4 regions of the Streptococcus sp. AS14 genome follow, and region 3 is predicted to be linked to each of the others. Evidence: predicted binding sites of a transcription regulator. Region 3 holds the regulator's gene; each other region holds the start of a gene.

Region 1 (3,458 bases), on a different contig from region 3:
GTTGTCGAAGCGCTGAAGCATGCCGGCTATGCCAATGATGCGGAGGTTAAGATTGACTGGATTGATGCGAATCAGGTAACTGCCCAAAACGCAGCAGAGCTTCTTGGAAGTGCGGATGGGATTATCGTTCCGGGTGGTTTTGGTCAGAGAGGAACTGAGGGTAAGATTCAGGCAATCCGCTATGCGCGTGAGCAGGATGTGCCTATGTTGGGGATTTGCTTGGGCATGCAGCTAACCTGTGTCGAATTCGCCCGTCACGTCCTGGGATTGGCAGATGCTAACTCAGCGGAGCTCAATCCAGACACAGCATTTCCGATTATTGATCTCATGCGTGATCAGATTGATGTCGAAGACTTGGGTGGGACGCTGAGACTGGGGCTCTATCCTTCTAAGCTTAAGCGTGGCTCTAAGGCAGCAGCAGCTTATGACCATCAAGAAGTCGTGCAGCGGCGTCACCGTCATCGCTATGAGTTTAACAATGCTTTCCGCGAGCAGTTTGAGGCGGCCGGATTTGTATTTTCGGGAGTTTCACCAGACAATCGCTTGGTCGAAATAGTGGAAATCCCAGAAAACAAATTCTTCGTTGCTTGTCAGTATCACCCAGAGCTTTCCAGCCGACCGAACCGACCTGAAGGTCTTTATACGGCATTTATCACAGCAGCGGTAGAAAAGAGCCAGGAGAGATAGACTTGCTTTTTCTAGGATAAGCGATTTTTCTAGAGAAATGTTATAATGAAAAACAAAAGGAGGGAAGAAGATGTTTTTGAATATTTTAGCTAGTATTCGTACTAATAATTTTCAAGATGAGCATTGTATAGAAAAAATCCAAGCTCTCTGGCAGGAACAAGAGGGAGCTGTGAAAGAAGCTTTTTCTGAAGGGGAACCGGTCTATGCTGTCTATCATGACTATGCCAGTGATTACAAAGGAGACTACAGTCTCTCTATTTGCCGTTTGACAGATGGGGAAGTCTATGATTTTGACACATCCGAGCAGAACTATCAAGTGTTTGAAGCAGATAAGGAGGATCCTCAAGCGGTTCTTCATGCTTGGCAGAGGATTTGGCAGGCAGAAGAAACAGATGAGCTTCATCGGAGCTACACTTTTGACTTCGAAAAATACGATCCCGACCAAACGGTTGCTGTCTTTGTTGCGACTCAGCAGCACTGAGTTTTCTGTGTTCCTGCCTTAGCTTCATTTTCGTTTAAATTTCCCAGTCTTGCTGATTGAGTAGAAAGTTGATTTTTTCAAATAAACTAAAAAATATTCTTGACAAGCCTTAGCTGTCCTGTTATACTAGTAAGGTACTCAATCGCGGGGATGGCGGAATTGGCAGACGCGCAGGACTAAGGATCCTGTGACCGCTTTAGGTCGTGAGGGTTCAAGTCCCTCTCTCCGCATCAAGTAAGCTGACTTCGGTCAGCTTTTTCTTTTTGCAATAGATACGCTTAAAAAGGTTGAGTGTCTCCCTGTAATTCTTTAAAATTTCAGGAAAAACTAGCAATTTTAGTGAAAAAGTGATAAAATAAACAATGTAAGTGGTTTAACCACAAAAAATAAGAGGAGGCCTGATAAGAATGGCAATCGTTTCAGCAGAAAAATTTGTCCAAGCAGCTCGTGACAATGGTTACGCAGTTGGTGGATTCAACACAAACAACCTTGAGTGGACTCAAGCTATCCTGCGTGCGGCAGAAGCTAAGAAAGCACCAGTGCTTATCCAAACTTCAATGGGTGCTGCTAAATACATGGGTGGCTACAAAGTTGCTCGTAACTTGATCGCTAACCTTGTAGAATCAATGGGCATCACTGTACCAGTTGCGATTCACTTGGACCATGGTCACTACGAAGATGCACTTGAGTGTATCGAAGTTGGTTACACTTCTATCATGTTTGATGGTTCACACCTTCCAGTAGAAGAAAACCTTAAATTGGCTAAAGATGTTGTTGAAAAAGCACACGCTAAAGGTATCTCAGTAGAAGCTGAAGTTGGTACTATCGGTGGTGAAGAAGACGGTATCATCGGTAAAGGTGAATTGGCTCCAATCGAAGACGCTAAAGCAATGGTTGAAACTGGAATCGACTTCTTGGCAGCAGGTATCGGTAACATCCACGGCCCATACCCAGCAAACTGGGAAGGTCTTGACCTTGACCACTTGAAGAAATTGACAGAAGCTCTTCCAGGTTTCCCAATCGTATTGCACGGTGGTTCAGGTATTCCTGATGACCAAATCCAAGCAGCTATTAAACTTGGTGTTGCGAAAGTTAACGTTAACACTGAATGCCAAATCGCATTCGCTAACGCAACTCGTGCATTCGCTCGCGACTACGAAGCAAACGAAGCAGAATACGACAAGAAGAAACTCTTCGACCCACGTAAATTCTTGGCTGACGGTGTAAAAGCTATCCAAGCATCAGTTGAAGAACGTATCGACGTATTCGGTTCAGAAGGTAAAGCATAGGAAGCTTGATATATTTTTAAAAAAGTTTATCCGAAAGGATAAGCTTTTTTTGTATTATGACAATTGGACAAATAAAGAACAAATAATATTTTTCTTACAATCTAATAAAAAAATCTTGACAGACTAGATGATGAGGAGTAAAATATTAACCAGTTAATTAACTAGTTAATTAGTTTAGTAAGTTGTTAAAAATTGGGTTTCTTCTATATTTTATAGAAAAAATATTTAGATGATTTCTTTGGGGGTATATTATGAGTTAATTGTAAATTGTGATAGGTTTTAGCGAATTCTATGTAATCAAAAAAGAAAGTGATATTCAATGGAAAAAAATAAGAAATACTTAACAGGAATTGTTGTCATTGCTACTGTGGGTCTTTTTGCTCATCAGTTAGGTTATTATCAGGCAAACAGTTCGATTAAAAAATCCAATCGAGTTAGCTATATTGATGGTAAGCAAGGTGTTGAAAAGTCTGAGGAGTTAACGCCTGACGAAGTAAGCAAAAAAGAGGGGATTAACGCGGAGCAGATTGTTATCAAAATTACTGATCAGGGTTATGTCACTTCTCATGGCGATCACTATCATTATTATAATGGGAAAGTTCCATATGATGCTATTTTCAGCGAAGATCTTTTGATGAAAGATCCCAACTATCAACTTAGGACTGAGGATATTGTCAATGAAGTCAAGGGTGGATATGTTATCAAGGTTAATGGACAATATTATGTTTATCTGAAAGATATAGCTCGTGCGGATAATATTCGCAGTAAGGAAGAGATTAATCGTCAAAAACAGGAACATGGTCATAATGTTACGAAAATAAGCAATGAAGTAGCAACAGCTAGAGCTCAAGGCCGTTACACAACAGATGATGGCTATGTTTTTAATGCTTCAGACATTATTGAGGATACGGGAGAAGCGTATATTGTACCTCATGGTGATCATTTTCACTATATCCCAAAAAGTGATTTGTCGCCTAGTGAGCTAGCTGCAGCTCAAGCTT
Region 2 (3,458 bases), on a different contig from region 3:
AACGTTATCACCAACTGAGTTGCGACCATAAGATCCACAGCCCAGTGTCAATGATGGCAGGAAGGCATTATAAACATCCCCGATACCGCCGAAAGTAGAAGGTGAGTTGCAAATAACACGGATGGCACGAACAGCTTTACCAAATTCCTTAGTCAACTCTTCGTCCGCTGTATGGATAGCAGCTGAGTGACCAAGACCATGGAATTCTACCATTTGACGGGCTTTTTCAACACCGTCTTCACGGGATTCAGACTTGAGAACAGCGATGACAGGTGACAGTTTTTCACGTGTCAATGGCTCTTTTTCACCAACTTCTTTACACTCTGCGGCCAAGATATTCGTATCTTCTGGCACGCTGAAGCCTGCTTGCTCTGCAATCCAAGTAGCTGGCTTACCAACGATATCTGGATTGAGCTTAGCACCAGCACAGTTTTTGCTGTTTGCTTTAGCGCCGAAGCAGAATTCTTCCAAGAGAGCTTTTTCTTTCTTATTTACAAAGTAAGTATGGTAAGATTTGAACTCTTCTACAAATTCATCATAAACTTCCTTGTCAATGATAACAGCTTGCTCAGAGGCACAGACCATACCATTGTCAAAGGACTTAGACATAACGATATCGTGCGCTGCTTGACGGATATTCGCTGATTTTTCCACATAAGCTGGTACGTTTCCGGCACCAACCCCCAGAGCTGGCTTACCACATGAGTAAGCTGCCTTCACCATTGCATTACCACCTGTCGCAAGGATAGTCGCAATCCCTTCGTGGTTCATAAGCGCAGAAGTTGCTTCCATTGATGGTTGTGTAATCCATTGCACACAGTTTTCAGGCGCACCCGCTGCAATCGCTGCATCACGCACGATTTGTGCTGCATGAGCAGATGATTCTTGAGCAGATGGGTGGAAAGCAAAGATAATCGGATTACGTGTTTTTAAGGAAATCAAAGATTTGAAAATCGCTGTTGAAGTCGGGTTGGTTGTTGGAGTAATTCCACAGACAACACCCACTGGCTCTGCAATCAAGGTCAATCCAGTCACATCATCTTCTTCAATAACGCCGACAGTTTTCGTATGGCGCATATTATTCACAACGTGCTCACAGGCGAAAAGGTTTTTAGTCGCCTTATCTTCAAAAACTCCGCGGCCTGTTTCTTCATAAGCATGCAGAGCCAACTCACCATGGGCATCCAAAGCTGCTACAGAGGCCTTGGCTACGATGTAGTCCACCTGTTCCTGATTCAGCTTTCTCATTTCCTCGAGTGCAACCAGACCTTTTTGCACCAATTCATCGACATGCTTTTGCGCTGCCAAAGCCTTGTCTTCTTGTTCTACCGTTTTCTTCTTTTCAGCCATTCTATTCCTCCAATGGTTTTGCCTTAGGTTAGACGAAGAACACTAACCTTTGTTAATTATTTCACAATACAATTATAACCCATTTAATGATTTTTGTAAACACTTTCACTTAACATTCACAAACTTTTCTCTATTAATTTGTGAAATACATAACAAATTCGCTTATTTTACAGTCTATTCTTTTAGTTATTGTGAAAAAATTTTTTACATTTTAAAGATTTCACATACTTTCACTTTCACATAAAGCGTGAAAGCGCTTTCTTTATTCGAATATAAAAAGCTCGGACGAACCGAGCTGATTATTTATGGTTTCACATTGCCAGAATTTGCTTCATCTATGGCTTGCTTAATGGTATTGGCATAGAGAGTCCCCCCCTCAATGATGGACTCTGAGTTCGAGCCAAAGTGTACATAGTCTGTCCCTTCCCAAATCTGCGGATTTTCGATAGCAGTTTGATGCCAGTCAGCCACAAAGACATAGTCGTACTTTTTGGCTAATTCTAGCTCATACTCCCGCTGCTGGGCTAAAACACCGCCCTCTGAGCGACCGTCATAAGGAGTCACGAGGATCAGTTGATGCCCCTTAGGCAAGCTGGAAACATACTCATCCAAAAGTTCATTCGAATAACCAGACGAATTGGTCCCGAGAGCCAGGACAACCTGCTTCTTCAGCACTCTATTAGCAATATCTGTCTTGTAGACCTCTAAGCCTGTGCTCAGACTGCGGCTAACGACAGTATCTAGCTCGATTCCTGGCAAGATCTGCTGCAATTGATCGCTTGAGCGCAGGGCAACCGAGTCACCAATCATGGTAATTCCGTCCGCCACATTGTACTCAGTCGCCTTGGACTGATCAACCTGACTGCGAGTTGTCTGCATCTTAGTGTCTGCTTGATTCAGAGCATTGACAATCAAACTTTCCTCAAAAGCTCCAACCTTTGGTGCTGTCACCGAGATAAAGAACATGATCAAAGCCAGCGGAATCATACTGTAAAAGATTGGTCTGGTAAGAGACGATAGGTCCATCTTGGTTCCCATGATAACTGGCTGACGACCAGCAAGAGTTGGCTCCAAGATATAGAAAGACAAGGCTGCAAAAGTAATAGATAACAGCGTAGTCAAGAGAACAGCCAAGCCGTTACTCATCAGCTGGGTAAAGATTATATAGAATGGCCAGTGGAAGAGATAAACACCATAGCTGGTATCCGCGATAAAGTTGATAAGGCTAGGCTCCTTCACATCAGGGAGCTTGTCATGCAACATCCTAGCAGCCAAAATCATCAGACAAGCCAAGATAGTTGAAATCAAGAATCCTACCAGGTAGGTCCAAAGATTGTCAAACTTGAGTAGGAAGCTGAGCAAAAGCAAAACAGCTGCGCTGCCCCCCATAATTCCTAGCACTTGCTTGAGAGCCAGCTTTTGCTCCAGCATTTTAAAGCGATTGCTAACATGGCCGACACCAGACAAGGTTGCTAAGATGCTTCCTGCAAAGAAAGGAAAGACGTGGGTCAAACTTGAAAAATAAATATCAGAATAATTCTTAGTGGTCAAAGCGCCAGCAAACATTGATACAAAGCTGAGCAAAAAGAGACCTGCAGAAACCAACGCAATCATACCGCGATAGCGGGCCGTTGACTTGGTAACCTTGCCCAAGCCCCAAGCAGCCAAGCCCCACAGAACATAATAGTGCACTTCTAAAGCCAGACTCCAAGTGTGAATCAAGATGTGCGGCACAAACTGACTCTCATAACTGCCGCCTGAGAGCATTTCATAAAAGTTGGTCACAAAGCCCAAAGCAGCCGCAATCTGCGTCCCAATTCCAGCCACAAAATCCTTACGGATTAAGAAAGTAAAGGGCATAACGACCAAAATCATAAAGACCAGAGGCGGTACAATCCGATAAAAACGCCGTTTGAAAAAGCCTTGGATATCGATTTCTTTCTTCTTGGCAAACTCGTCAATAAGCAGAGCGGTAATCAAGAAGCCAGAAAAGGTAAAGAAGATATCCACGCCAATAAAACCGCCAGGGAAAACGCCCTGGAAGTAATGATAAAGCAGAACTAGAAGCAGCCCCGTGATTCTGACGAGCGAAAACCATTTAATGCGCA
Region 3 (3,458 bases):
TCTATTCCAGAAGTATCCATGAACTTGCCGATCTTCAAAGGACTGGATAATGCTGGATTGTATTATGGTGCTGGTACGATGAAAGAGACTCAGCAGATGGGGCAGGGAAATTATGCCTTGGCTAGCCACCATGTCTTTGGCATCACAGGGGCTAGTAACATGCTCTTTTCCCCACTAGATCGGGCTAAGGCTGGTATGAAGATCTATATCACTGATAAAGAGCATGTCTATACTTATGTAATCACTAGTGTTGAAACGGTAACTCCAGATCGAACGGATTTGATTGAGGATACCGAAGGCGTTACAGAGATTACTTTGGTTACTTGTGAGGATGCTGCAGCAACCAATCGAACGATTGTCAAGGGAACGTTAGAAGGCTCTGTCGAGTATGACAAGGCTCCTAAGGATGTTCTTGAATCTTTCAGTAAGTCCTATAATCAAATGCAGATTTAAAGGCAAGAGACTAAAAAAATTTCACTCCAAAGGTTAGAAAGAACTCTAACTTTTGGAGTTTTTTTATATCAATTCTTGCTGATTTTGACTCTTTTTCCGAATAATAAGGTAAGGAGGTTTCTATGTATAGCATTTCATTTCAAGATGATATTAGCATGATGCCGCGGGAGCGTTTGATGAGAGAAGGGGCTGAAAAACTCAGTAACCAAGAGCTTCTATCAATTTTCCTCAGGACAGGCAACAAAAAAGAAACTGTTTTTCAAGTTTCTCAAAGAATTTTATCATCGATTTCCAGTTTGAACGATCTTAAGTATTTAACTTTGCAGGAATTGCAGACTATTTCTGGAATCGGTCCGATTAAGGCTGTGGAGCTGCAGGCCATTATCGAATTAGGACGTCGGATTAACCGAGCAGAGGTTCTGCAGAAAGAGCAGATTATGGGCAGTCAAAAATTAGCCCGGAAGATGCAGCAGGAATTGGGAGATATGAGGCAGGAGTGCTTGGTTGCTATTTATCTTAATAGTCAAAATCAAATTCTGCACCAGCAGACTATTTTTATGGGGACTGTCAGCAGAAGCATTGCTGAGCCGAGAGAAATTCTCCACTACGCTCTTAAGCATCTGGCGACATCTATCATACTGGTACACAATCATCCATCAGGCTCAGTCGTTCCTAGTAGAAACGACGATGAGGTGACCCAGCATATGAAAGAAGCATGTGAGATGATGGGTTTGGTCCTTTTGGATCATTTGATTGTGTCCAAGTCCAACTACTATAGCTATCGAGAGGAGACAGATATGATATAATTTGGTTTACTTGAATATAAAAAAACTTCTATTCGTGTAGAACAGAAGTTTATCTAGGAATAGAGGTTTTTAAAGAATATTGACAACATAATCAAACAGAGCTAAGTCTCCTTCTCTGGAGCCAAACAAGAACTCTGGGTGCCATTGGACGCCAAGGAAAGGACTGCCGTCAGTAGAAGTGATGGCTTCAATAATCTTATCGCGAGGATCATAGGCGATGACTTCTAGGCCAGCAGCTAAATCCTTGATACTTTGGTGGTGGAAGGAGTTGATTTCAGATGCTGGTCCATAGATTTCGTGCAGAATAGAACCGTTCTTGGTCACCATGCTTTGAGTTGTGTACTCAGCAGAGCTATCTTGCCAATGATCTTCAATATCTTGATGAAGAGTGCCACCTAGGGCTACATTATAAAGTTGGGTTCCGCGGCAGACGGTGAAGATAGGTTTATTTTGACGGCGAGCTTCCTTGATTAAAGCTAATTCAAAAATGTCCCGTTTGAGTAGATAATCATCGCTGTCAATGGCTTTTTCTTCTCCATAGAATTGCGGACATACATTCTGACCGCCTGTGATGATTAATTTGTCGACAATGGAAATATACTGTTTAGCCATTTCTTCATCACCGATTGGCAAAATCATTGGAATTCCGCCAACTTCTTTGACACCCTCAACGAATCCTGTCGCTGTATAGCTTATATGGATGAAGTGATCGTCTGGGATTTCTCTTTCATTTCCGGTTATTCCAATAATAGGTTTACTCATAGAGTGTTTAATACCTCTTTCAAATTAATAATCATTTTTTCTCATGAAGTAGAGCAAAGTCTGCAGTTCGCTAGTCAGGTCAACATACTGGACGACCACATCCTTAGGCAGGGATAGGTTTACAGGTGAGAAACAGAGAATGCCCTTGACACCAGCCTGAACTAAGATAGATGCGACTTCTTGAGCTTTTACGCTAGGTACAGTTAGGATGGCAGTTTGCACATTTCCTGACTGTATTTTTTCTTTGATTTGGGAAATTCCATAGATAGGAATCCCATCGCTGGTTGTGCTGCCAACTTCTGGATGGTCATCTGTGTCAAAAGCCATTACAACCTTCATTTTATTGCGCTCATGAAAACGATAGTGCAGCAGAGCCCGCCCCATATTACCAACACCAACAATCATGACATTGGTAATAGCATTGTCGTTTAAGAGGTCAGCAAAAAAGTTCATCAATTTCTTGACATCATAACCAAATCCTCTGCGGCCAAGTTCACCGAAATAAGAAAAATCTCGTCTGACAGTAGCAGAGTCAATACCAATGGCTTCTGCAATTTGTTTGGAGTTTGCTTTTTCGATCTTCTCAGCATTAAAACGTTTAAAAATACGATAGTAGAGCGAAAGCCTTTTAGCAGTAGCTCGGGGAATTGTAGTATTTTTTTCAGTTTTCACAAAATCACAACCTTTCTAATTCTATTTTATAGGAAGTTTGTGAAAAAATCAACTAATTAAGGATGTTTAATGCACTAAAAAAGAAAAGAGTTAACGTTTAAGTTATGTTGCAGTTGCGAAGAGATTAGTCCTAATAGGGAGTTAAGTCTAACTGGTACATCTGGCGGTACAAGTCTCCAATTAGCCCTGCAAAAGGCAGCTGGTGTCCCTTATACGTAACAGAAAGCACCTTGAGCGAGTCAGGAACCGTAACGCAGCCAGAGAAGGCTAGAAGAAATTCATCGAAATCTTCATAGGTAAGTGTTCGTTTTACCTTATATGAGTCCAAATAGGTCAGTTCAACCATCGTTAATCCTTTCCTTTGGTTCGATTAGTCATTTGATATTTTCAAGAGTTCTAAGCAGAAGTCAAGCTTGTTTGGTTTTTTAAAGAGTCTAAATCAAAAAAGCAAAATTGCGAGAATCTTGCTTATTGTGGTGTCTTTTCAAAAATATTTCTTTCAACCAAGCTATCCATCAAGAAATAAAATTTTTGCTGGATAATGTGATGGTCTTCTGATTTGAAAATATTGACCAAGCGCAGGCCTGATTTGTCAGTGATATTGATTTTGAAACCATTCAAATCTTTATTGACGATGATTTTCAGCAGAAAACCATTTCCGCTGTTGGGAACAGATTCCAGCAGACGAGAGAGTTCATAGTTGCCAACCTTGCTTTCAGCGAATGTATTGTCGCGCAAGGTAAATTTCTTGACATTTGGGTGAAG
Region 4 (3,458 bases), on a different contig from region 3:
AAATAGCTGCTCGCAAGGAGCCAGGAATTGACTCGATGATCATCTTACGCACCTTGGTCAGAGTGATAATGAGCGAAATAATCCCGCAGATAAAGACCATAGCCAAGGCTTCCTGCCAAGTGTAGCCCAAGGCAAAAACGACCGTAAAAGTGAAAAAGGCATTCAGACCCATGCCCGGTGCCTGCGCGTAAGGCAGGTTGGCAAAGAAGGCCATCATCAAGGTTCCGGCAACAGCCCCGATAATCGTAGCTAGGAAAACACCCTGCTTAGGCATACCTGTCTGAGCCAACATAGCCGGATTGACAAATAAAATGTAGGACATGGCAAAGAAAGTCGTCAGACCCGCCAAAACTTCTGTCCGGACATCTGTCCCTTTTTCGGTCAGTTTGAAAAATTTATCCATTTTTCAACAAATCTCCTTTTGAGTAAAATTTCTAATATCTAGTTCAATAACAAAGAAAAACAGATTTAAATCTGTTTATTTGCGAACGATATTTTAAATTATAATAAAAAACATTCACTTTTTCAAGATGAATGTCTCGCTTTTCTTATTTTTTATTATCTCTCATCAGAAATACCAAACTCATAAACTGCAAAAAAGTAAAACCAAGAATGAAAGGCAGTCGATCAGGCTGCAAAGTTTGCAAGAGCTTCTGTAGAACCATCTGAGGATGAAGCAATAAATCCCAGCTATTGAGGCGATCATAACGTCCTATGTAGATAGCCAGACTGGACACAGCCGACAGAGCTGCCGTCAGCAACAAGTCCAAATACCAGTTAAGCTTCCAGCCTTCCTTGATGACATACCAGCTCTCCATCCCACAGAAAATCGCGAATAAAATACTGGAAACAAAAGCTAAAAAGAGCATGAAAACACTTGGCTTACTCAGAACATCTGCCACCCAAGTCATGTGAATCAAATCTGTAATCATATAGAAAGTGTTGGGGAAGAAAAGCAACCACAAGAGGAAAAGAAGAGGATAGATCCATTTCTGTTTCTTGAATAAAAGTGTCAAGACAGCTACATCATAGCTGATTAAGGCCAAGGTCATATTCCAAATGAGATAGGTCGGACCGCCATTTAGAGATTGGATATAGATAAAAAAGGCAATTATCAGAAAAAGAGCATGAATCATGATCGGTTTACGCATACGAAAAGCTCCTCCTTGGTGTGTCATAATTGTGACTGATTAGAGCACCATTATAACATAAGTCGTGTTATTTACACTGAATTCTGTTATAATAGTCTGTATTATCACTGAAAAGAGACTCACATGACAAAAAAAGTAATCGCTGTGGACTTGGACGGCACCTTGCTGGATTCTAACAGCAATCTGTCGGACTTCACTAAAGAAACTATCAAAAAAATTTCCCAAAAGGGCCACAAGGTCATTATCACAACAGGACGGCCCTACCGAATGGCTTTGAAATATTATAAAGAATTAGAGCTCAATACGCCCATGATCAACTTCAATGGCTCTTTGACTCACATTCCAGAAAAGAAATGGGACTTTGAAAAATCGCTGACGCTGGACAAGTCCTTTCTGCTGGATATGGTTAAGCGTAGGGATGAGATTGAAGCGGATTTCATTGCCGGCGAATACCGCAATAAGTTCTACATCACCAATCCCAATGAAGAAATTGCTGATCCCAAGCTATTTGGCATCGATGCTTTTAAGCCTGAAAATCAGTTTCAAGCCAACTTGGTAACGGAGAATCCTAACGCCATTCTCCTGCAGACGCGAGCAGCTGATAAATATGCTCTGGCAGAGGAAATGAATGCTTTTTACCAGCATGAACTTGCCATCAACTCTTGGGGCGGACCGCTCAACATTCTCGAGTGTGCTCCAAAAGGGGTCAATAAGGCCTTCGCCCTTCAATACCTGCTTAATGTTCTCAATGTAGATCGTAAAAATTTGATTGCCTTTGGCGATGAGCAAAATGATACTGAGATGCTGTCCTTTGCTGGCACCGGCTATGCCATGAAAAATGCCAATACTGACCTGCTGCCATACGCCGACCAGCAGTTGTCTTTGACTAACGACCAAGATGGCGTCGCCCACGAGCTAAACAAACTCTTTTTATAAAAGTAGACAATTAGGCAAACTCTGTTCGAGAGTTTGTCTTTTATTTTTTGTATTCTCTCGACCTCAATCATGCTCAAAAGCTTTAAAAATCGGAGCTTATCCGCAGTACCATAGTTTTAAAGGTTACTTTTACTTGAAATTGTAAGCGTTTGCCATTTGTTTGAGTTTGTGATATAATTAACATAATTGAAAACTAAATAACAGGAGGAAACTACTTATGAAAGCAGTTGTTGTAAATCCAGAAGGAACCAATGTCCAACTCATCGAAAATAAGGAACTTCGTCCTCTTGAAACAGGGGAAGCTCTCGTTGACATTGAATACTGCGGTGTCTGCCATACTGATCTGCACGTCGCGCATGGTGACTTTGGCAAGGTACCGGGTCGCGTTCTTGGCCATGAAGGTATCGGTATTGTCAAAGAAATCGCTCCAGATGTAAAAAACCTCAAAGTCGGAGACCGCGTCAGTGTAGCTTGGTTCTTTGAAGGCTGCGGCGCTTGTGAATACTGTACAACTGGACGCGAAACCCTTTGCCGTACTGTAAAAAATGCTGGTTATTCTGTTGACGGTGGGATGGCAGAGCAATGTATCGTAACAGCCGATTATGCTGTCAAAGTTCCTGAAGGACTGGATCCTGCTCAAGCTTCTTCTATCACTTGTGCCGGTGTAACGACCTACAAGGCTATCAAAGAAGCCCAGCTGCAACCAGGCCAATGGACAGTAATCTTTGGAGCAGGTGGATTGGGTAACCTAGCGGTTCAATATGCCAAGAAAGTCTTTAATGCCCATGTTGTCGCTGTTGATATCAACAATGATAAGCTAGCTTTGGCCAAAGAAGTAGGTGCTGATATCGTCATCAACGGCCATGAAGTTGAAGATGTCGCTGCTCTTATCCAAGAAAAAACTGGCGGTGCGCATTCTGCAGTAGTAACAGCCGTTTCTAAAGTTGCCTTCAACCAAGCTGTTGACTCTGTTCGTGCTGGCGGTCGGGTAGTTGCCGTTGGATTACCATCTGAAATGATGGATCTAAGCATTGTCAAAACCGTTTTAGATGGTATCCAAGTCATCGGTTCCCTCGTTGGAACACGCAAGGACTTGGAAGAAGCCTTCCAGTTTGGCGCTGAAGGTTTGGTAGTTCCTGTCGTTCAAAAACGCCCAGTTTCAGATGCAGTGGATGTCTTTGACGAAATGGAAGCGGGTACCATTCAGGGACGTATGGTACTTGACTTTACACACTAATCCTTTAAAGCATGCCAGTCCCAACATTTACCAAGCTCTTGGAAACGTATGATGGACAGACTTGATATTATTTAGAAACTTTTGCCATTATAGAGGGAGACTAAAGACATAAGATACGATTTTTTGTCTTTGGT

Evidence for each region. The regulator Rex, encoded in region 3, represses fermentation and respiration genes when NADH is low (regulators of the CRP and FNR family bind a similar motif). The targets are predictions, from matches to a motif close to TTGTGAANTANTTCACAA.
Region 1: a site for Rex is predicted at 1,514-1,531, ahead of HMPREF1150_RS03175 (class II fructose-bisphosphate aldolase). Genes of this name have one in related genera too.
Region 2: a site for Rex is predicted at 1,400-1,417, ahead of adhE (bifunctional acetaldehyde-CoA/alcohol dehydrogenase). Genes of this name have one in related genera too.
Region 4: a site for Rex is predicted at 2,254-2,271, ahead of adhP (alcohol dehydrogenase AdhP). Genes of this name have one in related genera too.

The regions. Positions count from the first base shown of each region.
Region 1 is NZ_ALKI01000016.1:165,046-168,503, forward strand. Features, by position in the region: gene HMPREF1150_RS03190 (CTP synthase) at 1-687, shown strand, start outside; gene HMPREF1150_RS03185 (GyrI-like domain-containing protein) at 758-1,168, shown strand; tRNA gene HMPREF1150_RS03180 (tRNA-Leu) at 1,313-1,398, shown strand; gene HMPREF1150_RS03175 (class II fructose-bisphosphate aldolase) at 1,576-2,457, shown strand; gene HMPREF1150_RS03170 (pneumococcal-type histidine triad protein) at 2,777-3,458, shown strand, end outside.
Region 2 is NZ_ALKI01000017.1:47,589-51,046, reverse strand. Features, by position in the region: gene adhE (bifunctional acetaldehyde-CoA/alcohol dehydrogenase) at 1-1,350, opposite strand, end outside; gene HMPREF1150_RS02690 (acyltransferase family protein) at 1,654-3,458, opposite strand, start outside; gene HMPREF1150_RS02695 (MORN repeat-containing protein) at 3,449-3,458, opposite strand, start outside.
Region 3 is NZ_ALKI01000018.1:60,882-64,339, forward strand. Features, by position in the region: gene HMPREF1150_RS01710 (class A sortase) at 1-453, shown strand, start outside; gene radC (DNA repair protein RadC) at 576-1,259, shown strand; gene HMPREF1150_RS01700 (gamma-glutamyl-gamma-aminobutyrate hydrolase family protein) at 1,329-2,021, opposite strand; gene HMPREF1150_RS01695 (redox-sensing transcriptional repressor Rex) at 2,046-2,693, opposite strand; gene HMPREF1150_RS01690 (DUF4649 family protein) at 2,824-3,039, opposite strand; gene HMPREF1150_RS01685 (DUF1831 domain-containing protein) at 3,162-3,458, opposite strand, start outside.
Region 4 is NZ_ALKI01000001.1:23,850-27,307, reverse strand. Features, by position in the region: gene HMPREF1150_RS10870 (NCS2 family permease) at 1-403, opposite strand, end outside; gene HMPREF1150_RS10875 (DUF1361 domain-containing protein) at 549-1,178, opposite strand; gene HMPREF1150_RS10880 (Cof-type HAD-IIB family hydrolase) at 1,275-2,087, shown strand; gene adhP (alcohol dehydrogenase AdhP) at 2,305-3,324, shown strand.